DNA from 4 places in the Pseudomonas multiresinivorans genome. Region 1 is predicted to be linked to each of the others. Evidence: predicted binding sites of a transcription regulator. Region 1 holds the regulator's gene; each other region holds the start of a gene.
What was found. Region 1 encodes FliA, which starts transcription of late flagellar genes. Its sites were predicted from a motif close to CTAAAGTTTNNNNNNNNNNNGCCGNTAA; they were not measured.
Positions count from the first base shown of each region.

Region 2: the regulator FliA is predicted to act here: its motif matches at 3,527-3,554, upstream of G4G71_RS26705 (methyl-accepting chemotaxis protein).
Region 3: the regulator FliA is predicted to act here: its motif matches at 4,581-4,608, upstream of G4G71_RS30325 (methyl-accepting chemotaxis protein).
Region 4: the regulator FliA is predicted to act here: its motif matches at 4,073-4,100, upstream of flgM (flagellar biosynthesis anti-sigma factor FlgM).

Region 1 is NZ_CP048833.1:4,665,294-4,672,722, reverse strand. Features, by position in the region: gene flhA (flagellar biosynthesis protein FlhA) at 1-1,656, shown strand, start outside; gene flhF (flagellar biosynthesis GTPase FlhF) at 1,672-2,982, shown strand; gene fleN (flagellar synthesis regulator FleN) at 3,147-3,974, shown strand; gene fliA (RNA polymerase sigma factor FliA) at 3,971-4,720, shown strand; gene G4G71_RS21205 (chemotaxis response regulator CheY) at 4,918-5,292, shown strand; gene G4G71_RS21200 (protein phosphatase CheZ) at 5,312-6,094, shown strand; gene G4G71_RS21195 (chemotaxis protein CheA) at 6,126-7,429, shown strand, end outside.
Region 2 is NZ_CP048833.1:5,850,419-5,857,847, forward strand. Features, by position in the region: gene tadZ (type 4b pilus Flp biogenesis protein TadZ) at 1-637, opposite strand, end outside; gene G4G71_RS26690 (type II and III secretion system protein family protein) at 703-1,935, opposite strand; gene cpaB (Flp pilus assembly protein CpaB) at 1,951-2,871, opposite strand; gene G4G71_RS30090 (Flp family type IVb pilin) at 3,238-3,444, shown strand; gene G4G71_RS26705 (methyl-accepting chemotaxis protein) at 3,596-5,491, shown strand; gene G4G71_RS26710 (methyl-accepting chemotaxis protein) at 5,957-7,429, shown strand, end outside.
Region 3 is NZ_CP048833.1:3,151,212-3,158,640, forward strand. Features, by position in the region: gene G4G71_RS14250 (PepSY domain-containing protein) at 1-177, shown strand, start outside; gene G4G71_RS14255 (response regulator transcription factor) at 177-851, shown strand; gene G4G71_RS14260 (ATP-binding protein) at 848-2,167, shown strand; gene G4G71_RS30325 (methyl-accepting chemotaxis protein) at 2,394-4,538, opposite strand; gene G4G71_RS14270 (Na+/H+ antiporter family protein) at 4,831-6,150, shown strand; gene G4G71_RS14275 (AI-2E family transporter) at 6,240-7,307, shown strand.
Region 4 is NZ_CP048833.1:5,207,387-5,214,815, forward strand. Features, by position in the region: gene G4G71_RS23885 (DEAD/DEAH box helicase) at 1-728, opposite strand, end outside; gene G4G71_RS23890 (hypothetical protein) at 841-1,209, shown strand; gene cheR (protein-glutamate O-methyltransferase CheR) at 1,289-2,110, opposite strand; gene G4G71_RS23900 (chemotaxis protein CheV) at 2,232-3,170, opposite strand; gene flgA (flagellar basal body P-ring formation chaperone FlgA) at 3,238-3,996, shown strand; gene flgM (flagellar biosynthesis anti-sigma factor FlgM) at 4,138-4,452, shown strand; gene G4G71_RS23915 (flagella synthesis protein FlgN) at 4,496-4,957, shown strand; gene G4G71_RS23920 (flagellar brake protein) at 5,063-5,812, shown strand; gene G4G71_RS23925 (MFS transporter) at 5,856-7,196, opposite strand.

The DNA of each region.
Region 1 (7,429 bases):
CTCGATGCCATGCCCGGCAAGCAGATGGCCATCGACGCCGACCTCAACGCCGGCCTGATCGAGCAGGCGGAAGCCAAGAAGCGCCGCGCCGAAGTGGCCCAGGAAGCCGACTTCTACGGCTCCATGGACGGTGCCAGCAAGTTCGTCCGCGGTGACGCCGTTGCCGGCCTGCTGATTCTTTTCATCAACCTCATCGGTGGCGTGGCCATCGGCGTGATCCAGCACTCGATGAGCTTCGGCGATGCCGGCAAGGTCTACGCCCTGCTGACCATCGGTGACGGTCTGGTGGCGCAGTTGCCCTCGCTGCTGCTGTCCACCGCCGCCGCGATCATGGTGACCCGTGTGTCCAGCTCCGAGGACATGGGGGCCCAGGTCAACCGCCAGATGTTCGCCTCGCCCAAGGCGCTGGCCATCTCTGCCGCCATCCTCATCGCCATGGGCCTGGTGCCCGGCATGCCGCACGTTTCCTTCGTCGGCCTGGGCGCTCTGGCTGCCGGTGGCGCCTGGATGATCTGGAACCGACAGCGCAAGGCCAGCCAGAAGGCCGAGCAGGAAGCCCAGACCCAGCAGGAACTGCTGCCCGCCCAGCGCGCCGAGCAGACCAAGGAACTGGGCTGGGATGACGTGACTCCTGTCGACATGGTCGGCCTGGAAGTGGGCTACCGCCTGATTCCGCTGGTGGACCGCAACCAGGGCGGCCAGCTGCTGGCGCGGATCAAGGGCGTGCGCAAGAAGCTGTCCCAGGACCTGGGCTTCCTGATGCCGTCGGTGCATATCCGCGACAACCTCGACCTGCTGCCCAATGCCTATCGCCTGACGCTGATGGGCGTCAGCGTGGCCGAGGCCGAGATCTACCCGGACCGCGACCTGGCGATCAACCCCGGCCAGGTGTTCGGCACCCTCAACGGCATCGCTGGCAAGGACCCGGCCTTCGGCCTGGAAGCCGTCTGGATCGAAGCCTCGCAGCGCGACCAGGCGCAGTCCCTGGGCTACACCGTGGTGGATGCCAGCACCGTGGTTGCTACCCACCTGAACCAGGTGCTGCACAAGCATGCCCACGAGCTGCTCGGCCACGAGGAAGTCCAGCAGCTGATGCAACTGCTGGCCAAGACCTCGCCCAAGCTCGCCGAGGAGCTGGTGCCGGGGCTGATTTCCCTGTCGACCCTGCTCAAGGTGCTTCAGGCGCTGCTGCAGGAGCAGGTGCCGGTACGCGATATCCGCACCATCGCCGAGGCCATCGCCAACGTGGCGGCGAAGAGTCAAGATCCCGCCGCGATGGTGGCGGCGGTTCGCGTCGCGCTGGCCCGCGCAATCGTGCAAACCATTGTGGGACTAGAGCCGGAGCTGCCTGTGATCACTCTGGAACCCAGGTTGGAACAGATATTGCTCAATAGTCTTCAGAAGGCCGGACAGGGCTCCGAAGACGGCATGTTGCTGGAACCCGGAATGGCCGAAAAGCTGCAACGCTCGATGGTTGAAGCGGCGCAGCGTCAGGAGATGCTCGGCAAGCCGGCGATTCTGCTGGTGGCAGGTCCCATCCGCGCGATGATGTCGCGATTCGCCCGGATGGCGGTTCCCACCATGAATGTGCTGGCTTACCAGGAAATCCCGGACAACAAACAAGTCACGATTGTCGCCACTGTTGGGCAGAACTGATTGAGGTCCAAGGCCATGCAGGTAAAACGCTTCTTCGCCGCCGATATGCGTCAGGCCATGAAACTGGTCCGTGACGAGCTGGGCCCGGACGCCTCGATCATCGGCAACCGCCGTGTCGCCGGCGGCGTGGAGCTGACCGCCGCGCTGGATTACCAGGCGCCGGTGGCCGCCAGCAAGCCGAACCCGGCACTGGAAGCCGAGCTGCGCAAGACCCAGGCGAAGATCGCCCAGGCCAAGGCGGACCTGTCGGCCCCGGCTCGCGCAACCGATGGCGTGCGCAAGGACCGTCAAATGTACGGCACCGAAGCGCCGCGCCGCAGCGCCGCCGAGACCCTGGCCGAAGCCATGGCCGCACCGGCTGCCCCGACGCCGGCTGCCGCCGGCCAGCAGGCGCTGGAAGCCATGCGCTTCGAGCTCAACGGCCTGCGTGAACTGATTGAAGTGCAGCTGGGCTCCATCGCCTGGAACCAGCTGCAGAACCAGCGCCCGAAGCAGGCCAACCTGTGGCGTCGCCTGCAGCGCATGGGCCTGCCGGCTGACCTGTCGCGCAGCCTGCTGGAGCGCGTAGCCACCATCGCCGATCCGAAGCAGGCCTGGCGTATGCTGCTGGCGCACCTGGCTCGCTCGATCAACACCCCGGAAACCGACCTGCTGGAGCAGGGCGGCGTGATCGCCCTGGTCGGCCCGGCCGGCATGGGCAAGACCACCACCCTGGCCAAGCTGGCTGCCCGCTACGTACTCAAATACGGCGCGCAGAGCATCGCCCTGGTGTCCATGGACAGCTTCCGCATCGGCGCCCAGGAGCAGATCAAGACCCTGGGCCGTATCCTCAATGTGCCGGTGACCCTGGTCGATCCTGGCCAGTCGCTGATCCAGGCCATGGCGCCGCTGGCGCGCAAGCGTCTGGTGCTGATCGACACCGCCGGCCTGCCGGCCAACGATCCGGCGCTGCGCATGCAGCTCGAAGCGCTGTCGTCGCTGAGCCTGAACGTGAAGAATTACCTCGTGCTGGCCGCGACCAGCCAGAGCCAGGTGCTCAAGTCCGCCTGGCAGAACTATCGTTCCTGTGGGCTGGCCGGGTGCATCCTGACCAAGCTGGACGAAGCGGGAAGCCTCGGCGAAGCTCTGGCTCTGGCTATCAGCCAGCATCTCCCGGTAGCCTATCTGGCTGACGGGCCGAAGATCCCGGATGACCTGCATGTGGCACGCGCGCACCAACTGGTCAGCCGTGCGGTGAGCCTGCAGTCGCCGGAAGAGCCCAGCGAGGACGCCATGGCCGACATGTTCGCCGGCCTTTACCAGCAGCCGGTGCGTCGCGCCAGCTGAGGATTGTGAGCCCCGGGTGGGGCGTGGGGCGGCCGGTTGAGCCGCCCAAGCGATGCGGATGCTCTGCAAGACGATCCGCGAGCACCGGAAGCGGTAGAGCACCGCAGCCGGATTAGCCGAAACGCCAGAAGCGTGACGGTCGAACGACGAGACAAGGTATTGATATGGGCATGCATCCCGTTCAGGTAATCGCAGTCACCGGTGGCAAGGGTGGCGTGGGCAAGACCAACGTGTCGGTGAATCTGTCGCTGGCGCTGGCCGATCTTGGTCGCCGCGTCATGCTGCTGGACGCCGACCTTGGCCTGGCCAACGTCGACGTGCTGCTGGGCCTGTCGCCCAAGCGCACGCTGGCCGACGTGATCGAAGGCGAATGCGACCTGCGCGACGTGATCCTCCAGGGGCCCGGCGGCATCCGCATCGTCCCGGCGGCCTCGGGCACCCAGAGCATGGTGCACCTCACGCCGATGCAGCATGCCGGCCTGATCCAGGCTTTCAGCGACATCAGCGACAACATCGACGTGCTGGTGGTGGACACCGCTGCCGGCATCGGCGACTCGGTGGTGAGCTTCGTCCGCGCGGCCCAGGAAGTACTGCTGGTCGTCTGTGATGAACCCACGTCCATCACCGATGCCTATGCTTTGATCAAGCTGCTCAACCGCGACTACGGCATGACCCGTTTCCGCGTGCTGGCGAACATGGCGCACAGCCCCCAGGAAGGCCGCAACCTGTTCGCCAAGCTGACCAAGGTCACCGACCGCTTCCTGGACGTGGCGCTGCAGTATGTCGGCGCCATTCCCTATGACGAGTCGGTGCGCAAGGCCGTGCAGAAGCAGCGTTCGGTGTATGAGGCGTTCCCGCGCAGCAAGGCTTCCCTGGCCTTCCGTGCGGTGGCGCAGAAGGTCGACAGCTGGCCGCTGCCGGCCAACCCACGAGGGCACCTGGAGTTCTTCGTCGAGCGCCTGGTGCAACATCCCACGGGTTCGGCCGTATGACCGCGGCCTCCGGAGCGCGTATGTACAGCAAGGCACAGGCGCATAACTCCCAGGAACTGCTGATCCAGAAACACGCGCCACTGGTGAAGCGCATCGCCTACCACCTGCTGGGCCGCCTGCCGGCCAGCGTGCAGGTGGAAGACCTGATGCAGGCCGGGATGATCGGCCTGCTGGAGGCGGCGAAGAAGTACGACGCGGGCAAGGGCGCGAGCTTCGAGACCTACGCCGGCATCCGTATCCGTGGCGCCATGCTCGACGAGGTGCGCAAGGGCGATTGGGCGCCCCGTTCGGTGCATCGCAACACCCGTATGGTCAGCGACGCCATCCGCGCCGTCGAGGCGCGCACCGGACGCGACGCTAAAGATCAGGAGGTTGCTGCCGAACTCAATATGAGCCTCGAAGATTATTACGGCATCCTCAGCGACACCCAGGGCAGCCGGCTGTACAGCTTCGATGACATGTTGCAGGACGGCGAACAGGGCGGTGGCCTTGCCGAAGACGCATCCCACCACGACAACGAGCCGTCCCACGGCCTGGAAGACGAACGCTTCCAGGCGGCGCTGGCCGACGCCATCACCAAGCTGCCCGAGCGCGAGCGGCTGGTGCTGGCGCTGTACTACGACGAGGAGCTCAACCTCAAGGAGATCGGCGAAGTACTGGGCGTCAGCGAGTCCCGCGTCAGCCAGCTGCACAGCCAGTGCGCCGCGCGCCTGCGCTCGCGACTGGCGGAGTGGCGCGCGCGCTGAGCATCGGGTAGTTTCGCGGCTGCTTGTTCTGAGCGGAGAGCCTGAAAGGAATTTCCTTAGGCAAGTTATAGGCTTACGAATTTTTGGGTGACGTTCCTTTGACGCATCCACCCCAAAGAGCGCACGGCGCTCAATGAATTGACGGCACGCCCGCCAGGGCGCGTTTGGTATCGATGGAGGCAGGTTTGGACAAGAACATGAAAATTCTCATCGTGGACGACTTTTCCACGATGAGGCGCATCATCAAGAACCTCCTGCGAGACCTGGGGTTCACCAACACCGCAGAAGCCGACGACGGCACCACTGCGCTGCCGATGCTGCACAGCGGTAACTTCGACTTCCTCGTGACCGACTGGAACATGCCCGGCATGACCGGCATCGACCTGCTTCGTGCGGTCCGCGCCGACGAGCGCCTCAAGCACCTGCCGGTGCTGATGGTCACTGCCGAAGCCAAGCGCGACCAGATCATCGAAGCGGCCCAGGCCGGGGTCAACGGCTATGTGGTCAAGCCTTTCACCGCTCAGGTGCTGAAAGAAAAGATCGAGAAGATTTTCGAGCGGGTCGGCAGCTAAGGCCGGCATAGAGGGCGTCATGGATTTCAACGAATCCGCGGGTGACTTCGAGTCGACCCTGAAAAAACATGCGCGCGAATTGGTCGACTGCCTCGAACGCGGCGACGTTCAGACTGCCGTGCAACTGATCTCCGAGCTCAACCAGGCGCGCGACCGAGGCCTCTACCAGGAGGTCGGCAAGCTCACCCGCGAGCTGCACAACGCCATCGTCAACTTCCAGATCGATCCCAGCTCCCCACGCGCCCAGGAAGTTTCGCAGATCGCCGACGCGACCGACCGCCTCTCCTATGTGGTAACGATGACCGAGAAAGCGGCCAATCGCACCATGGACCTGGTGGAAGAGTGCACCCCGGTGGTCATGCACATCGAGACCCAGGCCAAGGAACTGCAGGAAGACTGGTCGCGCTTCATGCGCCGCGAGCTGGGCCCCGAGGCCTTCCGCGACCTGGCCAAGCGTGTCGAGCAGTTCCTCTATATCAGCGCCCAGGACAGCCGCAAGCTTTCCGCGCACCTGAACGACATCCTGCTGGCGCAGGACTTCCAGGACCTTACCGGGCAGGTGATCAAGCGCGTCACCAAGCTGGTGACCGAGGTCGAGTCGAACCTGGTCAAGCTGGTCTGGATGGCGGGGCAGGTCGATCGCTACGCCGGTATCGAGCATGACCACGAGAGCATGCGCGACGCGGTGGAAAAAGAAAGATCGTCCAAGGGTGAAGGTCCGCAGATTGCTGCCGATACAAGAAAGGACGTCGTGTCCGGTCAGGACGATGTCGACGACCTGTTGTCCAGCCTTGGTTTTTAAGCGTCGCCTGACGCTGTAGAGGGAGCACCGAATGAGCTTCGACGCCGATGACGAAATCCTCCAGGACTTCCTGGTGGAGGCCGGCGAGATTCTCGAGCTACTGTCCGAGCAACTGGTCGAGCTGGAAAGCCGCCCGGAAGACATGGACCTGCTCAATGCCATCTTCCGTGGGTTCCACACCGTCAAGGGTGGTGCCGGCTTCCTCCAGCTGAACGCGCTGGTGGAGTGCTGCCACATCGCCGAAAACGTGTTCGACATGCTGCGCAAGGGCGAACGCCGCGTGGATGCCGAGCTGATGGACGTGATGCTGCAGGCGCTGGATACCGTCAACGTCATGTTCCAGCAGGTGCGTGACGCGCAGGAGCCGACTCCGGCGACGCCCGAGCTGCTGGCTGCCCTGTCGCGCCTGGCCGACCCGAACGCCGCCCCGGCCGAAGCTCCCGCTCCGGCCTTGGCCGAGCCTGTTGCGGAAGAAGCTTCGGCGGCCTACGGCGACATCACCGACGCCGAGTTCGAGCAACTGATGGATGCCCTCGAGCCCACCGCTGACGCGCCTGCCGCGCCGGTTGGCGCGGGCGGCGACGACATCTCCGACGACGAATTCGAAGCGCTCCTCGATCAGTTGCACGGCAAGGGCCAGTTCAGCGCTGGCGCCAAGGAACCCGCCAAGGCCGCTCCGGCTCCGCAGGCCGAAGCTCTGGCCGCCAGTGGCGGTGACGAGATCAGCGACGACGAGTTCGAAGCGCTGCTCGACCAGTTGCACGGCAAGGGCCAGTTCACCGGCGCGAAGGAAGAAGCCCCTGCTCCCGTCGAGGCTGTTGCCGAGACTAAGCCTGAGGAAGCTCCGGCGGCCGCCGGCGACGAGAACATCACCGACGACGAATTCGAGAAGCTGCTCGACGAGTTGCACGGCAAGGGCCAGTTCACCGGTACGAAGGAAGAGCCGGTCGTGGCTGCCAAGCCTGCTGCCGCAGCGCTTGCGCCCAAGCCTGCCGCCGCTCCGGCGCCGGCCGCTGCTGCCAAGCCCGCCGCGGCCAAGCCCAGCGCGGCCGCCGCCGCAGAAAAGCCGGCCAACGAAGCGGAAACCACCGTGCGCGTGGACACCGCCCGCCTGGACGAGATCATGAACATGGTCGGCGAACTGGTGCTGGTGCGTAACCGCCTGGTACGCCTGGGCCTGAACAGCGGCGACGAGGCGATGGCCAAGGCTGTCTCCAACCTCGACGTGGTCACCGCCGACCTGCAGTCGTCGGTCATGAAGACCCGCATGCAGCCGATCAAGAAAGTCTTCGGCCGCTTCCCGCGGCAGGTCCGCGACCTGGCGCGCAACTTGAA
Region 2 (7,429 bases), 1.2 Mb from region 1:
GGCGGGTGAAGGCGCTGTCGATCAGGGTCTGGTCCAGGCGGCGCAGGTTGCGCAGAGCATCGGCAAAGGTGAATGACGGTTCCATGCCGAGAATGGCCAGTGCCTCGCCGGTGGGCTGACCGATGTCCACCAGCAACACGCGATGCTCCGGTTGGCGTTGCAGCGCCAGAGCCAGGTGCAGGGCGACGAAGGCACCGTCGGCGTCGGGCCGGGCGCTGATCAGGCTGATCAGCTCGCCCTGCTGGGTGGCGCTCACCGGTACCGTGGGCAGGCGCCCGCCGAGACGGCGGACCAGTCCGCTCAGCTCGCTGGCGCGGGCACCGTAGGTGACGAAGTCCCGCGCGCCCGCACGCATCGCCGCCAGCACCAGTTGGTTGTCCAGGCCATCCCCCACGGCTACCACCGAGAGCAGCGGACGCGCCGAGACCAGCCCTTCGATCAGCGACCCCTGGGAAACCAGATTCGCCTTGTTCAGGCTGGTGAAGAGCACCGTCGCACCCGTGACGTCCAGCAGCGACAGCAGCTCTTCCAGGGTTCCACTGTTGGCCAGTACCACCTGCCCGCAGCCAGCCAGGCTGCTCTGCAGCCATTCCTGCTCCCCGGCATGCTGGACCAGCGCCACGAAAGTCTGACTCATGCCCGTGCTCCCTTGCTTCGCCTTGCCTCCCGCTCTCTGGCGGGTCAGCGCTTCGTAGGTATCCATCAGCGCGACATCCCGCTGTTGGCCTTGCGCCGGTCGAACCGGCCGTCTTCGAGGAAGTAGAACTCGGCGAAGCCCGGGTCATAGTTGCGCAGGCCCTCGCCTGGCAGGGTCGGCAGTGCAGCATTGGCGGCCAGCGGCTGGACCAGGTGCGGGGTGACGATCATCAGCAGTTCGCGATCGTCCTTGTCCAGGTTCGAGGAACGGAACAGCGCGCCGATCACCGGGATGCTGCCCAGGAACGGGAACTTGTCGATGTTGCTGATGGTGTTGCTGCTGATCAGCCCGCTGATCACGAAGCTCTCGCCGTCGGCGAGCATCACGCTGGTGTCGGTGCGGCGGACGTTGAGTGCCGGCACGGTGATGTCGGCGGTGCGAATGCCGTTGGAGAAGTCCAGTTCGCTGACCTCGGGGGCGACCTTCAGGGCGATGCGCTTGTCGTTCATCACCGTTGGCGTCAGCGTCAGGCGCACGCCGAATTCCTTGTACTCGATGGTGATGTTGTTGTTATCGCCATTGGGCACCGGGATCGGGAACTCGCCACCGGCCAGGAACGATGCGCTCTGTCCGCTGGTGGCGACCAGGCTGGGGCGCGCCAGGGTGTAGGCGAAGCCGCTGCCTTCCAGGGCATTGATGAAGCCCAGCCACTTGCTGCTGCCACCGCCCCAGATGATGTTGAAGCCGCTCTGGTTGGTGCCGAAGTTGCCGCCCAGGCCGCCGTCGACGCCGACCTCGAGATTTCCCAGGCTGCCCGGAGAGCCGAGCACAAAGGTGTTGGAGCCGCGCCGCACCAGCGACGTGCTCGCCTGCTTGAGCTTGCTTCGGCTGACTTCGACGAAGCGGATGTCGGTCTGCACCTGGTTGGGCAGACTCCCGGCACCGGCCCCGGTGATACCGGCCACATCGGCTACCGCGCGTGCGGCGACGCGCACCACGGTGCGTATCGGCTGGTCGCTGCAACTGGTCCAGATCAGCAGGCTGGTCAGCCCCTCGGCCTTGCCGGTGATGAGGAAGTCGCGCTTGTCCAGCACCTGCACGTCGGCGATGTTCGGGTCGCCGATGGCCAGGCGCTTGATCGGTACCGGGAGCTGCTGGTCGCGCTGCGCGCCCTGCTCGACATCGAGGTTCAGCTGCTGGTCAGCGAAGCCGGCGCAGGCGCTCGGCACGGCCTGCGCCACGGAGTGAACGGCGCAGGCCAGCAAGGCGACCAGGGGAAGAATGAAGCGCTTGGACATCGATGCACTCCTTGCTCAATGTGCTTCACGGGAAACGGCGGTACCGCGATAGACCACCACGCCGGCGTCCACCTGTGGTGCTGAGACCTGGCGCATGGCGGGAGCTTGGGCCTGGCGAGGCTTGCCGATCAGTTGTTCGAGTGTGATCGGCTGGCTGGAGCCGGCACCGAGCGAGGCCTGGATGTACCGGCCCTGCTGCTCTTTCTCATAGAGGTTCTCGTCTTTGCTGCGCACAGCCAGGCGCAGCGAACCGGCCTGGCTGGCGAGCATCAGGCGCGAAGCGGCCTCGGCAGGCACCGCCAGCACGGCGGTACGGGGCGGTTTCGGGGTCTTGTCCTTGGGATCGCCAGCACTGCGAGCCTGGCCATCGGTGGCAACGGCGATCTGCTCGCCGTAGGTCAGCACCCGTACACCGGGCAGCACCACCTGGGCGCTGAGGTTGCGTTCGGTGCTCTGCTGGTCCTGGACGAAGAGCATGACGTCGACATAGTCCCCGGGCAGCACAAAACCGCCACCACCAATGACCTCGTCCACGGCAATCGCCATGGCGCGCTCGTCCGGCCGTATGGTGCGAGCCAAGGGGCCACCCGGTTCGGTCACTGCGGAGGTGAGGATGTTGCCCGCAGGAACGGCGACCCAGACACGCTGGCCAATCAAGACGTCGGCCTTGGGGAAGCTGCCGGCGGGCGCGGTGCGCAGCATTTCCACGCTGACATCGTCCTTGCCGATCACCGTCAGGGCCGGAAGATCCCGGGCCGCCACCACCACGGCTGTGCGTTGCAGCTTATCGGCCTCGTCCATGGCAGCAGGCGCTATCTCCTGTACCACTCCGGCCACCGGCGCGGCCGGCTTGCCGATCTTGAGTCCGAGATACCCCACTACACCGGCGCACACCAACAACAGCCCGGCGAATACCATCAGCACCTTGCTATTCATGAGCACTTCCTTGGGCAATGTCGGGAATGCAGACCTTGAGGGCCCACGGCCTTGTCGTAAGAAGTCCGGTCAGCGGCAGCGCCGATGCTTTTCCTTCAGACCTTTATTGTTGTTTCGGCCGGATGAGGAAGTTCGATAAGAACCATTCCTCATAATCAGCGGTTACTTGTTACAAAGCAGAATCTAGTAGCTGTATTTATAGCGTCAACCGAACCCGTTAAATTTCCAATCCCTAGTTAGTTCTACTCAGGCCTGACTATAACTTTGGTATTAGCGCTATTTGACCAATTGCATTCGGCCATACTGCGCCTAGCCTGACGGTGAAGTCGGGGCGCCGCCCCGGTGGTATTCGAGGGAGCATCCGCGATGGACCTGAAAATAAAAAACCTGTCCCTGAAACTGTTTTGCATGGCCAAATCATTCGCGGCTGACAAGGAAGGGGCGACAGCAATCGAGTATGCGGTTATTGCGGGTTTGATCTCAGTGATCGTCATTACCGGAGCTGCGCTGATCGGAACCGACCTCGGAACGATCATGACTAAAATTCAAACCGAAGTTGCGAAAGCCTTATAACAGATACCGCTGACCGACCTAATTAAATAGTTCCCGCGCCTCCGCGCGGGAACTCATTCGTCTGCCCGCCGAAAAGTTTCGCCTAAAGTTTTGATCTCAACCGCCGATACATCCTGCCTAACCCTTGTTCCACCTGCAGGATGCTTTCCCCATGCTTCGCTCGCTGTCCTTCTCCAGGAAGATCCTCCTGGCAGCCTCCCTCGTCGTCACCTTCGCCTTCGCCTGCTTCATCCTCTTCAACGACTTCCGCCAGCGCGAGGCGATCCACTCCGACACCGAGTCCTATCTCTCCGAGGTGGGCAGCCTGACCGCCAGCAACATCCAGAGCTGGCTGGAAGGCCGCATCCAGTTGGTCGAGGCGGAAGCCGCGCAGCTGGCCGATGGCGAACCAACGCCCGAGCGCATCCAGCACGTGCTGGAACAGGCGGTGTTCCAGAAGAACTTCGAATCGGTCTATCTGGGTGAAGCCGCCAGCGGCGTGTTCACCATGCGCCCCTATGCGCCGATGCCCGATGGCTACGACCCGCGCACCCGCGGCTGGTACAAGGACGCCGTGGCCGCCGGCCGGCTGATCGTCACCGAGCCCTTCCTGGATGCCGGCACCAACGAGCAGATCCTCGCCATGTCGATGCCGGTCATGCGCAACGGCCAACTGGTCGGCGTGGCCGCCGGCGACATGAAGCTGGAGACCATCACCGCGATCATCAACTCGCTGAAGTTCGACGGCGACGGCTATGCCTTCCTCGTCAGCGATGCCGGCAAGATACTCCTGCACCCGGACAGCAGCCTGATCTTCAAATCCCTCGGCGAGGTCTACCAGCAAGGCGCACCGAAGGTGCAGCCGGGCGTGCAGGAAGTCAGCATCAACGGTGAAGAGCAACTGGTCTCGATGACGCCGGTGAAAGGCCTGCCGGGAGTCACCTGGTACGTCGCCCTGGTGCTCAACAAGGACTCCGCCTACGCAATGCTGAGCGACTTCCGCAACACCGCGATCATCGCCACCGTGATCGCCATCGTCGCCATCCTCTTCCTGCTGGGCATGCTCATCCGCGTGCTGATGGCGCCACTGACCGACATGGGCCGCGCCATGCAGGACATCGCCCAGGGCGAAGGCGACCTGACCAAGCGCCTGCAGGTCGCCAGCAACGACGAGTTCGGCGTGCTGGCCAATGCCTTCAACCGTTTCGTCGAACGTATCCACGAATCGATCCGCGAAGTGGCTTCCACCGCGCGCAGCCTGCATGACGTTTCGCAGCTGGTGGTCAATGCCTCCAACTCGTCCATGAGCAACTCCGACGAGCAGTCCAACCGGACCAACAGCGTCGCCGCGGCGATCAACGAACTGGGCGCTGCCGCCCAGGAAATCGCCCGCAACGCCGCCGACGCCTCGCACCACGCCACCGATGCCTCGCACCAGGCCGGCGATGGTCGTCAGGTGGTCGAGCAGACCATCAGTGCGATGAATCAGCTGTCCGACAAGATCAGCTCCGCCTGCGCCAACATCGAGGCGCTGAACAGCCGCACGGTGAACATCGGGCAGATTCTGGAGGTGATCAAAGGCATCTCCGAGCAGACCAACCTGCTGGCACTGAACGCCGCCATCGAGGCAGCCCGCGCCGGGGAAGCCGGCCGTGGCTTCGCCGTGGTCGCCGACGAAGTGCGCAACCTGGCGCACCGTGCCCAGGAATCCGCGCAGGAAATTCAGAAGATGATCGAAGAGCTGCAGATCGGCGCCCGCGAAGCCGTGGACACCATGACCGAGAGCCAGCGCTACAGCCTGGAAAGCGTGGAGATCGCCAACCGCGCCGGCGAGCGTCTGGCCAGCGTGACCCACCGCATCGGCGAAATCGACTCGATGAACCAGTCGGTCGCCACCGCCACCGAGGAACAGACCGCCGTGGTCGACTCGCTGAACATGGACATCACCGAGATCAACACGCTGAACCAGGAAGGCGTGGAGAACCTCCAGGCCACCCTGCGCGCCTGCGCCGACCTGGAGAACCAGGCCGGCCGCCTGCGCCACCTGGTGGACAGCTTCCGCATCTGACCGCAGCGGAAAGCGAAAAAGGCGCCTTCGGGCGCCTTTTTTGTTCGCGAGCAAGGGCTAGGCGCCCCCCACGGTCCTACAGGGAGGGCAGTATCTTGTAGGAGCGAGCTTGCTCGCGAACCGCCCCGCGACGAAACCGCCGGTGAATCCGCATTCCCGGGCCTGGCCCAGCAACCTGTATCACGGCTGAAACACCCGCCACAGAGCCACTCCTACCGTTCGTCCGACTCTTTCAAGCTTCCACAGGCCACGCCGAAAGCAAGGGTGAGGCCTTTGATAGCTACCAACAAACCGGGCCTGTCTTCACTGCCGGGACAAGGGAGTCCCGGCCAAGCCCGCACGGCTATCCGCCGCGCCGGCGCTGTCCGTTTCACACCACGGGGACGGACGTTCTGCGGCGACACCGGATCTGTCGCCCGGACCCACGCCGTTCAGGCATCCCACTACCTCCGGACTCGACGCAGCATGATCAAGAGCCTGAAATTCAGCCATAAGATCCTCCTGGCCGCTTCTCTTGTTGTTTTCTCGGCATTCACCCTCTTCACCCTCTACAACGACTACCTGCAGCGCAACGCGATCCGCGAGGACCTCGAGGACTATCTGCGGGAAATGGGCGAGGTGAGCGCCAGCAACATCCAGAACTGGCTGAGCGGCCGGCTGCTGCTGATCGAAAGCACCGCACAGACCATTGCCCGCGACAGCGCAGCGGACCACCTGAGCGCGCTGCTGGAACAGGACACCCTGCGCAAGACCTTCAACTTCACCTACCTGGGCCAGGAAGACGGCACCTTCACCATGCGCCCGAACAGCGCCATGCCTGATGGTTACGACCCGCGCACCCGCCCCTGGTACAAGGATGCCGTCGCCGCCGGCGGCACCACGCTGACCGAGCCCTACATCGACGCGGCCACCCAGGAACTGATCATGACCGTGGCCACCCCGGCCCGCGCCGGCGGCAAGACCGTAGGCGTGGTCGGCGGCGACCTCGGCCTGCAGACCCTGGTGCAGATCATCAACTCGCTGGACTTCAGCGGCATGGGCTACGCCTTCCTGGTCAGCGGCGACGGCAAGATCCTGGTGCACCCGGACAAGAGCTTCATCATGAAGTCCCTCTCCGACATCTACCCGCAGAACACCCCCAGGATCGGCGGCGGCTTCAGCGAGGCCGAGCTCAACGGCCACACCCGCATCCTCAGCTTCACCCAGGTCAAAGGCCTGCCATCGGTGAACTGGTACATCGGCCTGTCCATCGACAAGGACGCCGCCTATTCGATGCTGAGCAAATTCCGCACCTCGGCCGTCATCGCCGCGGCCATCGCCATCGTCGCCATCCTGCTCCTGCTGGGCATGCTGATCCGCGTGCTGATGCAGCCGCTGACCACCATGGGGCGCGCCATGGAAGACATCGCCCAGGGCGAGGGCGACCTGACCAAGCGCCTGCAGGTCGCCAGCAACGACGAGTTCGGCGTGCTGGGCAACGCCTTCAACCGCTTCGTCGAACGTATCCACGAATCCATCCGCGAAGTGGCTTCCACTGCACGCCAGTTGCACGACGTCTCGCAGCTGGTGGTGAACGCCTCCAACTCGTCCATGAGTAACTCCGACGAGCAGTCCAATCGCACCAACAGCGTCGCCGCAGCGATCAATGAACTGGGCGCCGCCGCCCAGGAAATCGCCCGCAACGCCGCCGACGCCTCGCACCACGCCACCGATGCCTCGCACCAGGCCGGCGACGGCCGCCAGGTGGTCGAGCAGACCATCAGCGCGATGAACCAGCTGTCCGACAAGATCAGCTCCGCCTGCGCCAACATCGAGGCGCTGAACAGCCGCACGGTGAACATCGGGCAGATTCTGGAGGTGATCAAAGGTATTTCCGAGCAAACCAACCTGCTGGCACTGAACGCCGCCATCGAGGCCGCCCGCGCCGGGGAAGCCGGC
Region 3 (7,429 bases), 1.5 Mb from region 1:
ATCCTCCCCGCCGCACTGAGCCGCTACCCTGGCTCGCGCCTGCTCGAAGCCGAGCTGGAGAAGGAGCACGGCAACTACATTTACGAAGTGGAGTTGCTCACCGTCGACGGTGTGGTGCGCGAACTGGAACTGGATGCCCGCGACGGCCGCATCCTCAAGGATAAGGAAGACGACTGATGCGCCTGTTGCTGGTGGAAGACCACGTACCTCTGGCCGACGAGCTACTGGCGACCCTCACGCGCCAGGGCTATGCGGTGGACTGGTTGGCCGATGGGCGCGACGCTGCGGTGCAAGGCGCCAGCGAGCCGTACGACCTGGTGATCCTCGACCTGGGCCTGCCGGGCCGTCCCGGGCTGGAAGTGCTGCAGGAGTGGCGCGGCATGGGTCTGGCGACGCCGGTGCTGATTCTCACCGCACGGGGCTCCTGGGCCGAGCGCATCGACGGCCTGAAGGCCGGCGCCGACGACTATCTGACCAAGCCGTTTCATCCCGAGGAACTGTTGTTGCGTATCCAGGCGCTGCTGCGGCGTGCCCGCGGGCTGGCCAACCAGAGCCAGCTGGAAGTGGCCGGGCTGAGCCTGGATGAATCGCGCCAGTGCGTGCAGCAGGGCGGCAAGGAAGTCGACCTGACCTCCGCCGAGTTCCGCCTGCTGCGGTACTTCATGCTGCATCCGGGCCAGTTGCTGTCGAAGTCGCACCTGGCCGAGCACCTGTATGACGGCGAGACCGAGCGCGACTCCAATGTCATCGAGGTGCATATCAATCACCTGCGCCGCAAGCTGGGCCGCGAGATCATCGAGACCCGTCGCGGGCAGGGCTATCGCTTCACCGGCAACGGAGCCGCCAATTGATATCGATCCAGCGCCGGCTCGGTCTCGGGCTGGGTGTGGTACTGGTGGTGGTTGGTCTCGTGCTCGCCCAGGCGGGCCTCTGGCTGTTCGACCAGGGTTTGCGCCGCTACCTGGTGAACGGCTTGCAGGACGAGGCGGAAAGCCTGCTGGTGGGTATCACCCGTGGCCCCGCAGGTTTGCAGCTTGACGGCCAGCGGGTCGATGCGGCCTATGAGCGGCTGTTCTCCGGGCGTTATTTCGTCATCCGTTTCGACGACCAGACCTGGCGCTCGCGCTCGCTGTGGGACAACGAGCTGAAGCTGCCCTCGCACAGGGGGCTGGCCAAGTCGCTGGAGAAAGGCCCTGAGGGCCAGCGGCTGCTGGTCTATCGCGGCGACTACAAGCGCTATGCCAAGAAAATCAGCATTGTCGTCGCCCAGGACTACACGCCCGTCCTGAAGAGCTTCAATCGTCTGCGCAATATCGGCCTGGGCGCCGGAACCCTGGCGTTGCTGCTGATCCTGGTGTTCCAGGGCTTCACCGTGCGCCGTGCGCTGCGCCCGCTGGAGCGGGTGCGCCAGCAGATTGCACAGTTGCAGGAAGGTCAGCGCAGCCAGTTGGACAGCCAGGTGCCCCGTGAGCTTGAGCCGTTGGTGGAACAGACCAACCACCTGCTGCAGCACACCGAGGATACCCTGCGCCGCTCGCGCAATGCGCTGGGCAACCTGGGCCATGCCCTGAAGACCCCGCTGGCGGTGCTCATCAGCCTTGCCGACCGCGAAGAGCTGCGTGATCACCCGGAGCTGCGGCGAGTGCTGCAGGAGCAACTGGAGCAGATCGAACAGCGCCTGGCCCGCGAACTGGGGCGTGCGCGGTTGGTGGGCGAAGCATTGCCCGGCGCGCACTTCGACTGTGATGCCGAGTTGCCCAGCCTGTGCGACATGCTCAAGCTGATCCATGGCGATCACCTCGCCATCGACTGGCAGGCACCGCCCGCCACGCGCTTGCCGTATGACCGGGAAGACCTGCTGGAGATGCTCGGCAACCTGCTGGACAACGCCTGCAAATGGGCCGATGCCCAGGTGCGGTTGACGGTGGAGAAGGGCCCAGACGCATACCGGCTGAGCGTAGACGACGATGGCCCCGGCATTGCCGAGGACCAGCGAGACAGTGTGCTGGAGCGTGGCACTCGGCTGGATGAGCAGGTGGCCGGGCATGGCCTGGGCCTGGGCATCGCGCGGGATATCGCGGCGGCCTGCGGTGGCAGCCTGAAGCTGGAAAGCAGCGAGCTGGGTGGGCTGCGCGTAGTGGTCGAGCTGCCACGGCGCGCGGTGTGACTAGTAGCTGTAGCCGGCTTTGTAGGAGCCGGCTGCGTCCGCGGTGGGGTATGTGCTGCACCGTGCCATGCGGTTCGCGAGCAAGGATTGGACGTCCCCCTCGCTCCTACAGAAAAGCGCCGGTGCCTCCCTGTAGGAGCGAGCTTGCTCGCGAACCGGATCTGGCGCTGGCCTTGCCAGCGGATCGCGGAGAAGCTCCGCTCCTACGAGAGCGATATGCGCCGAATCAAACGCGGAACTGATCCATCAACCCCTGCTGATGGTTCGCCAGCTTGTTCAGCGACTGGCTCACCTGCGCCGATTCCTGCGCCTGGCTCGACAGCGATTCGGTCACGTCGCGAATCCCCGCCACGTTGCGGTTGATCTCCTCGGCCACCGCGCTTTGCTCCTCGGCGGCGCTGGCGATCTGCAGGTTCATGTCGGTGATCACGCTGACCGCATCGCCGATGCGCTTGAGCGCGGCCACGGCCTGTTCGACCTGGGACACGCTGTCCTGCGCCTGGCGGTGGCTGTTGCTCATGGCGCCGACCACGTCGCGGGTGCCGTTCTGCAGGCCTTCGATGACCTGGCGGATTTCCTCCACCGAATCCTGGGTGCGTCGGGCGAGGTTGCGCACTTCGTCGGCGACCACCGCAAAGCCGCGCCCGGCTTCACCGGCGCGGGCCGCTTCAATGGCGGCGTTGAGCGCCAGCAGGTTGGTCTGCTCGGCGATGCCGCGGATGACTTCCAGCACCGAGCCGATCTGCTCGCTGCTCGCCGCCAAACCTTCTACCTGGCTCATGGCGCTGCTCATGTCGCTGGCCAGTTCGTCAATCAGGCGGGTGGTGTTATCGATCACGGTCAGGCCGTCGCGGGTCGCGCCGTCGGCGCCGCGTGCGGCGTCAGCGGCCATGGCGGCGCTGTTGGCGACGTCGTGGGCGGTGGCGCTCATTTCCTGGGAGGCGGTCGCCACCTGGTCGACTTCGCGGAATTGCTGTTGCATACCGGCACTGGTCTGGGTGGCGATTTCCGAGGACTGGTCGGCGGTGGCGCGGGCGTCGTGCACCGAGGATTTCACGTCGCGGATGATCGGCTGCAGCTTGTCGAGGAAGCGGTTGAACCAGCCGGCCAGCTCGCCCAGCTCGTCCTTGCCGGCGTAGTCCAGGCGCTTGGTCAGGTCGCCTTCGCCGCTGGCGATGTTGCGCAGCATGGCGGCCACGCCGAGGATTGGCCGGGTCACGCCGCGGGCGGTGAGCCACATGGCGAACAGGCCGATCAGGATGGCGACCAGGCCGAAGCCCAGCTGGGAAACGGTACCCTGCGTGCTCTGGTCGTCGAGTTCGTTCTGCAGCTCGATGGCCGGGCCGAGCAGGACGTTCTGCGGGACCTCCAGCAGCACGCCCCAGGGCTTGGAGCCGGGGATCGGTTGCAGCGGCTCGACCACGCGCAGCTGGTCGTCCTGGCGGAATACCTGCTCATGGTTGGCGGCGATGGCCTGTAGCAGGTCGGCACCCTGGTTCGGGTAGACCTCCTTGAGGTTCTTGCTCAGCTTCGAGGCATCCGCGCTGTGGCCGGCGAGCAGGCCAGCCGCGCTGACGATGCTGACGCGGCCCTGGCCGTCATAGAGTTCCTGGCTGCCTTCCTCGGCAATTTCCTGCAGCTTCTCCATGCTGATGTCCAGGCCCATGACGCCGATGACTTTGCCGTCCAGCTCCAGCGGGAAGGCAATGCTGGTCATCAGCATCTTCTTGCTGCCAACGTCGTCGAAATACGGGTCGAGCACGCAGGGCTGGCCGGTGGTCTTGGGGCAGGTGAACCAGGCGTTGTAGGCGCTGCCGCTGGGGCCGGGGCTGGTGTCGTTGAGCAGCGATTCGGCCATGGCCTCGGACTCGAGGTGACCCGGTGTGGCCTGGGACCAGTAGATGGAGAAGCGCCCGGCATCGTTGCTGCCCAGCTCGCCCTGGCCGGCGAAGAGCTTGTCCTTGCCATCCAGCGCGTCGGGTTCGAAGGCGACGTAGAGGCCAAGCAGCTCCGGGTTGCCTTCCAGCGCAGTCTTCACCTGGCGGGTCAGGTCCTCGCGCAGGTCGTAGGCGTCGAGGAAACGCTTCTGCGCCTGGTCACGCAGGAACAGCACCTGCCGTGAGAAACCCTTGCCATATTGATAGGCGTCCATGATGTAGCGCTGGATGCGCATGGCCTGGACCTCGCCGCGGGATTGCAGGCGGGCCTTGGCCGCTTCATCGAGCATCTGCGTGCTCGATTGCTTGACCAGCGCGGTGCTGTGCTGGGTGCGGTAAACGGAAAGCCCGGACAGCAACGAGACGACGCCGAGCAGGCAGAGCCCGGCAAGCAAGGTGATCTTCCACTGGATGGAAAGACGGCGCAGAAGCATGGAGGGGAATCCTTGTTTGAACTAAGCCTCGGGATGCCAGCTATATCGGCCTTTCCCGCATCTTCTTGACCCGCGACGGGGTGAAACGCCAGAAAACAGGCGATTCTGGCGTACCTGGCCGAGGGGCGGCGAAAAGCCAGGCAAGAAGCGTGCTCGTCTGCGTGAAAGTCCTGCCAGGTGAACTCGGAAACGTCTTGATTCGACTCAAATTTTGACACCCCGGCGAGCGTTTGGCAGAGTGCGCGCCTTTTGCCCGCGCCCTGGCGCGGCGAGCCCTGGAAGGAGTGCTGGAATGAATGCGGTGTTGATCGCCATTGGCCTGATGCTGGTGTTGAGCCTGTGTCGCGTGCATGTGGTGGTCGCGCTGATCGCCGGTGCAGTGGCAGGTGGCCTGCTCGGCGGCCTGGGTATGGACGGCACGCTCAAGGCGTTCAACGAGGGCCTGGGTGCTGGTGCGACGGTGGCGCTGTCCTACGCCATGCTCGGCGCCTTCGCCGTGGCCATCGCGCGCTCCGGAATGGCGCACGCCCTGGCCGATCGCGCCCTGGCGATGCTCGGCCGGCACGAGGCGAACGGTTCCAGTGCCTTCAAGTGGATGATGATTGCCCTGCTGCTGGTGGTGGCGATCTCCTCGCAGAACATCCTGCCGATCCACATCGCCTTCATTCCGCTGCTGGTGCCGCCGCTGCTCTACGTCCTGACGCGTCTGCAGATCGACCGCCGGTTGATCGCCTGCGTCATCACCTTCGGCCTGATCACGCCCTACATGTTCCTGCCGGTGGGTTTCGGCAACATCTTTCTGAACCAGATCCTGCTGGCCAACGTGGCCCGCGCGGGCGTCGACGTACAGGGGATCAACGTCACCCACGCCATGCTGATCCCGGCGCTGGGCATGGTTTGCGGGTTGCTGATCGCGGTGTGCTTCAGCTACCGGCGCAAGCGTGATTACGATCTGCAGCGCATCGAACAGGCTGAGCGGGTCGACACGCCCTATAGCAAGATGAGCCTCGCCGTGGCCGGCATCGCGGTCGCTGCAGCCTTCGCCGTGCAACTGCTGCTGGACTCGATGATCCTCGGCGCACTGGTGGGTTTCCTGGTGTTCTCGCTGTCCGGCGTGGTGCGTTGGAAGGAGGCGGACGACCTGTTCACCGAAGGCATGAAGATGATGGCGATGATCGGCTTCATCATGATCGCCGCCCAGGGCTTCGCCGCCGTGATGACTGCAACCGGGCAGGTCGCCAGCCTGGTGGACAGCGCTGCCGGCTGGATTGGCAGCAGCAAGGCGCTGGGTGCCTTCATGATGCTGCTGGTGGGGTTGCTGGTGACCATGGGTATCGGCTCGTCATTCTCTACGGTGCCGATCATCGCGGCGATCTTCGTGCCGCTGGCGGTGCACCTGGGCTTCAGCCCGCTGGCCATCGTCAGTATCGTGGGCACCGCAGGAGCGCTGGGTGACGCCGGCTCACCGGCATCGGACTCCACCCTCGGCCCGACCTCCGGCCTGAACGTGGACGGCCAGCACAATCACATCTGGGACACCGTGGTGCCGACCTTCCTGCACTACAACCTGCCGCTGATGGCCTTCGGCTGGGTCGCGGCGATGGTGCTGTGAGGCCTGGCGCGGGGAAATGCGCAGGTAAAGTTGCACTCGGCAGGCCATCTGCTGACTAATGAGCAGGTTTCCCACGCACGGACCCGCTCATGCTCGACTCGAAACTGGAATACCGGACGTTCCTCGCCCTGCTGGCGGTGGTGACCATCGCCTTCGCCTGGATACTGCTGCCGTTCTACGGCGCAGTGTTCTGGGGCACCATCCTGGCGATCATCTTCGCCCCCTTGCAGCGCCGCCTGCGGGTGCGCCTGAACGGGCGCAACAACCTGGCGGCGCTGATCACCCTGGCAATCTGCTTCCTGATCGTGATCCTGCCGGTGACCTTCATCGCTGGCGCGCTGGTGCAGGAGGGCGCCACGGTGTACCAGCGCCTGAAGTCCGGTGAGCTGAACTTCGTCACCTACTTCCAGCAGGCCGTGGCCGCACTGCCAGCCTGGGCACACCAATGGCTGGAGCGCTTCGACCTGGCCGACCTGTCCAGCCTGCAGGAGAAGCTCTCGTCGGGTGCGATGCAGGCGAGCCAACTGGTGGCGACCAAGGCGTTCAGTATCGGCCAGAACACCTTCGAGTTCGTCATCAGCTTCGGCATCATGCTCTACCTGCTGTTCTTCCTGCTGCGTGATGGCCCGGCGCTGGGGCGGCGGATCAAGCAGGCGGTGCCGTTGAGCATCGACCACAAGCAGCACCTGTTCACCAAGTTCACCACGGTGATCCGCGCCACGGTGAAGGGCAACATCGCCGTTGCCGCGACCCAGGGCGCACTGGGCGGGCTGATCTTCTGGTTCCTCGGCATCCAGGGCTCGCTGCTCTGGGGCACGCTGATGGCCTTCCTCTCGCTGCTGCCGGCCATTGGCGCGGGGCTGATCTGGGTGCCGGTGGCAGCCTACTTCCTGCTCACCGGAGCGATCTGGCAGGGCGTTGTGCTGACGCTGTTCTGCGTGGTGGTGATCGGGCTGGTGGACAACATCCTGCGCCCCATCCTGGTGGGCAAGGACACCAAGATGCCCGACTACGTGGTGCTGATCTCCACCCTCGGCGGCATGTCGCTGTTCGGCCTCAACGGCTTCGTCATCGGCCCGCTGATCGCAGCGCTATTCATGGCGTCGTGGGACCTGTTCACCGGACGTGAAGGTGAAGTGACCAAGGGCACGGAGTAGGGCGCCAGAACTGTAGGAGCGAGCTTGCTCGCGAACCGCCTGACGCCCTGTGCTGAGCAGGACACTGTTCGCGAGCAAGCTCGCTCCTACAAAAAAGACACCGCGCATGAATTGCGCCCAAT
Region 4 (7,429 bases), 540 kb from region 1:
CCGATGTCGACGATACGACAGGCCGGGTGGCGGCCGACCAGGAAACGCGCCACCGCTTCGATGGGTTTCTGCGTGGCGGACAGGCCGATGCGCACCAGCGGCGCCTCGCACAACGCCTGCAAACGCTCCAGCGACAGCGCCAGGTGGCTGCCGCGCTTGCTCGCCGCCAGAGCATGGATTTCATCGACGATCACGCTGCGCGCCCCGGCCAGCATCGCGCGGCCGGAGTCCGAGCCAAGCAGCACGTAGAGCGATTCGGGCGTGGTCACCAGGATATGCGGCACCTGCTTGCGCATCGCCTCACGTTCCTTGGTTGTGGTATCGCCGGTGCGCACGGCGGTGCGGATGTCCACTTCCGGCAGGCCCATCTCGCCCAGCGCGGCGCGGATACCGGCCAGCGGCTCCTCGAGGTTGATACGGATGTCGTTGGACAGCGCCTTGAGCGGCGAGACGTAGACCACTGTGGTGCGGTCCGGCAGCACGCCGCCGTTATCCAGCCCCTCGCGGACCAATGCATCGATGGCCGAGAGGAAAGCCGTGAGCGTCTTGCCCGAACCGGTGGGTGCGGCCACCAGCGTCGATTCCCCTGCCTGGATCGCAGGCCAGGCCTGTACCTGCGCCTGGGTCGGCGCCTTGAAATGCGCACGGAACCAGCCGGCCACCGCCGGGTGGAAGGCCGACAGCACATCGGCGCGCTTGCCGCGGGTGGAGGTTCGAGGGGCAGTCATGCAGACCAATATGGTGGTGCGCGAAGCCCGTCACAAGGACCGCTGATCGCGCCTCGCCGCAAGCTGCGCCAGCCGTTACGCTGCACCCCTCCAGCCGGCGGAATGACACTCGATGAGCGACCGTGATCGCGACTACTACTGGGAACAGGTCAGGCAACAGAACCGGCAGAAGCCGCCCGATGCGCCAAAGCGCAAGTGGCGAATGCTGGTGAAGGGGTTGCTGTGGTTCCTCATTCCCTTGCTGATCGTGGCGGCAGGCGCAGCCCTGTGGCGCAACCCCGCCAGCCAGCTCTGGCTCCAGGAACGCTGGGTGCTGCTGCAGACACGCCTGGGCATTTCCCCGAGCGGCCTGCAGGCCACTCCGCCAGCTTCGCCCTACAGCGACAGTCCGCGCAGGCTGTCGGACTGCATCAAGCCGGGCAACGTGATCGACGACGAAGTGCGAGCCTGCGTCAAAGGGTACCGGCCGAAGACCTGGTGACGGGCAACCTGCGGATCATGGCCATGGCCCGCGCACGGCGCGACGAGAACCCCGCCCGCTCGGGCGGGGTATCGGCCGATCACTTGGCCTTGTAGATGATGCCCGGGCTGCACTGGACCATCTGGTAGTGATCCGGCAGTGCGTTGAGCGCCTCGGAAGCGCCGAGGAACAGGTAGCCGCCGGGCTTGAGGGTGGCATGGATGCGCAGCAGGATGTCGCGCTTCACCTCGGCCGAGAAATAGATCAGTACGTTGCGGCAGAACACCATGTCGAACTTGCCCAGCGTCGCGTAGCTGTCCAGCAGGTTCAGCGCGCGGAACTCCACGCGGCTCTTGATCGCCGGCTTCACCGTCCAGCGCCCCGGGGTCTTCTGGTCGAAGTAGCGCGCCAGGCGCTCCTGCGACAGGCCGCGGCCGATCGCCAGGCTGTCGTACTCGCCGGCCTTGCAGGCACTGAGCATCGAGCCGGAGAGATCCGTGGCGACGATCTGCACGCCCGCCTTCAACTGGCCGAGGTTGGTGCGCTCGAACTCGTCGATGGCCATCGACAGCGAATAAGGCTCCTGCCCCGAGGAACAGGCCGCCGACCAGATGCGCAGGCGCTGGCCGGGCGCCGCCTTGATCATCTCCGGCAGCACGCGGTTCTTCAGTACTTCGAAGGGGTAGGTATCGCGAAACCACAGGGTCTCGTTGGTGGTCATCGCGTCGACCACCTGCTCGCGCAGCTGGCTGCGCATCTGGATCTTCTGCACCAGCTCGCCCAGGGACTTGATGCCCTGCTGTTCCATCAACTTGTTCAAGCGGCTGGAGACCAGGTACTGCTTGTTGGCGCCCAGGAGGATGCCGCAGGTCTTCTCCAGGAAATCCCGGAACAGCTCGAATTCAGAATTGGTGGATGTCACAGATAAACCTCTTTGCTCGTGGACGGCTGCCGACGGTGCGGCGGCAACTGCCTGACCGGTGCTCAAAAAAACATAGACGATGCGGGCGGCACCGGCGCCACCCGCATCTCGTCACTGCCCTTCAGGCCGACGCGCCATCCACCGCCTTGATCCGGTCCGACACGCGGGCCGCCAGGTCATCGGGACGGAACTTGGCGAGGAAGTCGTCAGCGCCGACCTTCTTCACCATGGCCTGGTTGAACACCCCGGACAACGAAGTATGCAGGAGAATGTGCAGATCCTGCATGCGCGGGTCGTGACGGATTTCCGCCGTGAGCGTGTAGCCGTCCATCTCCGGCATCTCGATATCCGAGATCACCATCAACAGATCGCTGCCCGGATGCCCGCCGGCCTCCACCATCTGGTGCAGGTAATCCAGCGCCTGGCGACCATCGTTGAGCGCCAGTACCTCGACGCCGACGGTTTCCAGGCAACGCACCAGCTGCTTGCGCGCCACCGAGGAGTCGTCCACCACCAGCACGCGCTTGCTCACCGCGCGGGCCTGGGTGTCGGCATCCAGCACGCCTTCGGAGATGTCCTCCGAGGTCGGCGCCACTTCGGCGAGGATCTTCTCCACGTCGATGATTTCCACCAGCTGGTTGTCCACCCGCGTCACCGCCGTCAGGTAGTGATCGCGACCGGTCCCCTTGGGTGGCGGATGGATCGACTCCCAGTTCATGTTGACGATGCGCTCCACCGAGTGCACCAGGAAGCCCTGCACCTTGGTGTTGTATTCGGTGATGATCACGAAACTGTTGGCGACATCCCGCAGGGCGTGACGCCCCGTGGCCAGCGCCAGATCGAGGATCGGGATGGTACCGCCGCGGATGTTCGCCACCCCGCGCACCACCTGGCTGGACTTGGGCATCACGGTCAGGCGGGGGCACTGCAGCACCTCCTTCACCTTGAACACGTTGATCCCGTACAGCTGGCTGCCGTTCAAGCGGAACAGCAGCAGTTCGAGACGATTCTGGCCAACCAGCTGCGTACGCTGGTTGACCGAATCCATGACTCCGGCCATTGAGCCTCCTGTGCACGCAACGCCGCCCTGCTGGCAGAGACGGCATGACCATTGCTTAAACCGTTGCATGAAACAGGCAACGACATTTTTCCGACATCCGAGACCCGCGCGCGCCCTGGTGGCTGCGCTACTCGGCATGGCGGGTGCGCTGACCCTCTCCCCGGCTGGGGCGGAAGGCCTCACCGCGCCTGAGATCCTTATCGGCTCCACCCAGGGCTTTCTTGAGTTCAAGGTGGAAGATTATCTGCAGACTTCCGGCATAGACGCCCGCTACGAGATCGAAGTCGCCCGCATCGACCCCCGGCTGCGCCTGGCGCAGTGCGACAAGGACCTGACGCAGAAGCTGGAAAGCCCGGCGCAACCCGTTGGTCGGGTCACCGTGCGGGTCATCTGCGAAGGCAGCTCTCCCTGGACGGTATTCGTTCCGGCGACGGTCAGGCTGTACCGTCAAGTTGTCGTCACCACCCTGCCCCTGCAGCGCAACCGGGTCATCGAGCCAGGTGATATCAGCGTCGTCGAGCGCGACGTCGGCCAACTGAACCAGGGCTACCTGACCGATCCGCAGCAGGTGGTCGGCATGAAGCTCAAGCGCCCGACGGTCAACGACCAGGTACTGGCGCCGGTGTTCCTCGAACAGGCAGCGGCCGTGCGCAAGGGCGACCAGGTGGTGATTCGCGCCAAGACCAATGCGATCAACGTGTTCATGCCCGGCGAAGCGCTCTCGGACGGGGTGCCCGGCGAGCAGATCCGCGTGCGCAACCTGCGCTCCCAGCGTATCGTCAGGGCTCGCGTGGTCGAGCCGGGGACCGTGGAAGTCAGCCTGTAGCGCTCGGCCCCGGCGATTTTCTGGCATGATGAACGCAGCCCTCTGCAAAATGTGCTCGGGCGCACGAAAATTCGGCCTAAAGTTTCTCTCAGGACGGCCGAAAAGCTTGGCAAGCGTCCAATACCTCCAGAGGTTTCCACCATGGTCATCGACTTCAACCGGCTGAACCCAGCCTCTACGACAGCCAGCACTGGCCGTAGCAGTGCTGCCCAGAGCGGTCGCAGCGAAGCCGCCGCAGAGAATGCCTCCGTCAACGCCCCGGTCAAGAGCGGCGAGTCGGTACAGCTGAGCGATACCGCGCAGCAACTACAGAAAGTAAGCGATCAACTGAAGGACCAGCCCGTGGTCGACAACGAGAAAGTGGCTCGCATCAAAGCGGCCATCGCTGACGGCAGCTACCAGGTCGACAGCCAGAAAGTCGCCAGCAAGCTGCTCGATTTCGAATCCCAGCGCTGAGATTACTCAGCGCCTGGTCAACCGCTAGAACGCCGAGCCCAAGATGTCCGACGCCCTGCTTTCCCTGATCAACGGCGACATCGAAGCAGCCAGCACCCTGCTGCAACTGATCGACGACGAGTACCAGGCGCTGCAAGCGCGGGATCTCGATCAGCTGCAGAAACTGCTCGACGGCAAGCTGCCGCTTCTGCAGCAGCTTGAGCAGAATGGCCGCATCCGCGCCCAGGCGCTGCTGCAGGCCGGGGTCAGCGTGGATCGCGAAGGGCTCGCGCAGATCGCCCAGGCCACCGGCAATCCCCTGCTCCCCGCACGCGCGGAGGAACTGGGTGCGCTGCTGGAACGCTGCCAGGAAGCCAACCAGCGCAACGGCCGAATCATCCGCTCCGGCCAGGCCAGCACCGAGCGCACGCTCGACATCCTGCGCGGCCAGGACACCCCACGCCTCTATGACCGCTACGGCGGTTCGACCCAGGGCAACCGCCAGCGTCCGCTGAGCCAGGCCTGAGCGTTCGTCGGAAAGCTGGCCTGGCAGCCAGCCTTTGGGCAAAATGCCACTATCGATCCTGCCCCGTGCCCTACTCATAACAAACACAATGGAGATTCGCGGACCGTGTCCAATCCGTTCGTCGAGGAAAATGGCCCTCAACCACCGAAGGTCCTGAAAGCTCCGGTGGAGATCCACGCCAGCCTGAAATTACTGATGGACAGTCACGATCCCCTGGTCATCACCTTCGAAGGGCGCGGCCAGCGCTTCCAGAGCTTTGTCGTCGAGGTCAACCGCGAACGCAACATCGTCGCCCTGGACGAACTGATCCCCAACGATGGCGAGCGCTTCCTGCAGAACGGCGAGCAGTTCCGTATCGAAGCCTTCCATGAAGGCGTGCGCATCGCCTGGGAGAACACCCAGAACGCCTTCTTCTCCGAGATCGACGGTGCCCGCTGCTACTGGCTGCCGGTGCCGACCGAGATGCTCTATCACCAGCGCCGCAACGCCTTCCGCGCCCCCGTGGGCCAGGGCCAGCCGGTGGCTGTGGAAATTGCCGGCAGCAAGCTCAAGGCGCCGCTCAAGGGCAACCTGATCGATATCTCCGCCACCGGCTGCAAGATCCGCCTGGAAGGCAACGCCGCCGAGCGCCTGCAGCCCGGCCAGATCTACGAGGAATTCACCGCGCGCCTGCCCTTTGGCGCCCTGACCATGGAAGTCGAACTGCGCCACGTGCATTTCGAGGAAAAGGTCGGCTACAGCTTCGCTGGCGTACGCTTCCACCAGATGAGCGGCCTGGCCCAGCGCAACATCGAGCGCTTCGTCTACCAGCTGCAGCGCGAAGCCCGGCGCTTCGAGAAGGACGAACTGTTCTAGTCCCTGCGGGGCGGCAAGCACCTGCCGCCCTTCCCTCTCGGCCTCACGCGGGCCGGCTTTCTTCCTCTGCTTCCGTGCCCTTCTCGGGTACCGGCGCGCTGTTGTCGTTGCCCTTCATCTGCTCTTCCACGGCGGCCTCGTCGACCCGCGGGTCGAGCGCGGCGGACAATGGCGAGGACGCCAGGCTGTCCGGCGTGGCGACGTGCTTGACCGGCGCCTCGTCGACCCGGTGTACGCCGCTGACTTTTTCCGGGTGCACGCGCCAGATCAGGATCAACGAACAGGCGCAGACGAACGCGTAGAGCATGTTGGCGCCAAAAGCTTTCATCAGCGCGCCGGCCGCCAGCGGGCCGATACAGGCGCCGACACCGAAGGTCACCAGCAACATGGCGGTGAGGGAGACGCGATGCTCACCTTCGACGTGGTCATTGGAGAACGCCACCGCCAGCGGATAGAGAGTGAACTGCACCAGGCAGACCACGAAGCCCAGCGGCAACAGCCAGGCCAGCGTCATCGGCGGCAGCGGCAGCACCGGCAGCAGGGCCAGCGGCAGGGCGACCACCAGCAGGAGTATCGCGGCATTGCGGATCAACGCCGCGCGGTCGTAACGATCCGACAGCCAGCCCAGCGGCCACTGCACAACCAAACCGGCGAAGATGCAGCCGCCCATGAACAGGCCGATTTCCTCGGTGCTCAAGCCCTGGCGCACCGCGTAGAGCGGCGCCAGGCCGTAGAACGAACCGATCACCAGCCCCGACACCAGCACCGTGGTCAGCGACTGCGGCACCCGCTGGATGAAGAAGCGCGGCTCCAATGGCGCCGGACGCAGCGGCGCGGGGTGGACCTTGTGGGTGATCGCCACCGGAATCAGTGACAGCGCAAAGCACAGCGCAATCAGCATCGGCAGCTCCGGGCCCAGGCCCGGATGCACCACCAGCACCAGTTGGCCAAGTACCAGCCCCAGGTACGACGCGACCATGTAGCCGGCGAACACCAGCCCGCGCTGGCGCGCCTCGGCCTGCTCGTTGAGCCAGCTCTCGATGACCATGTACTGGCACATCATCCCCAGGCCGATGGCGACCCGCAGCACCAGCCAGAAGCCGATCCACGGCAGCAGGCCGATGCCCAGCACCGCGGCGGTAACCAGCCCGCCACAGGCGACGTAGGCGCGGATATGGCCGACGCGGGCGATCAGCCGGTGGCCGATCTTGCCGCCGAGGACGAGGCCGAGGTAGTAGGCGGCCATCATGGCGCCGATCCATAGCCCGTCGACCTTCTCGGCGCCCAGGCGCAGGGCGAGATAGGTACTGAGCAGACCGGAACCGGTCAGGAGCATGACGGCGGCGAAGTACAGAGCGCGGAAGGCAGTGACGATCCGAAGCATTGGACCTCCTGGTCCAGAACAACCCCGGCACAGTGTCCGGGCAGCGGAAAGCGGGACTTGCCGTGACACATTAGAGGCTGCCAATCGGCTCGTCGAGAGCCCTGCCGGGCCCGGAATAGCGAGTGTCGCGCCCGGTGATGCGGGCCAGTTCGAAGGATACCGGCGGGATGAACGAGGATGGCTTGAAGATCGCCTGGAGATAGGCGCCGATCACAGCTGCATCAGACTTTCGC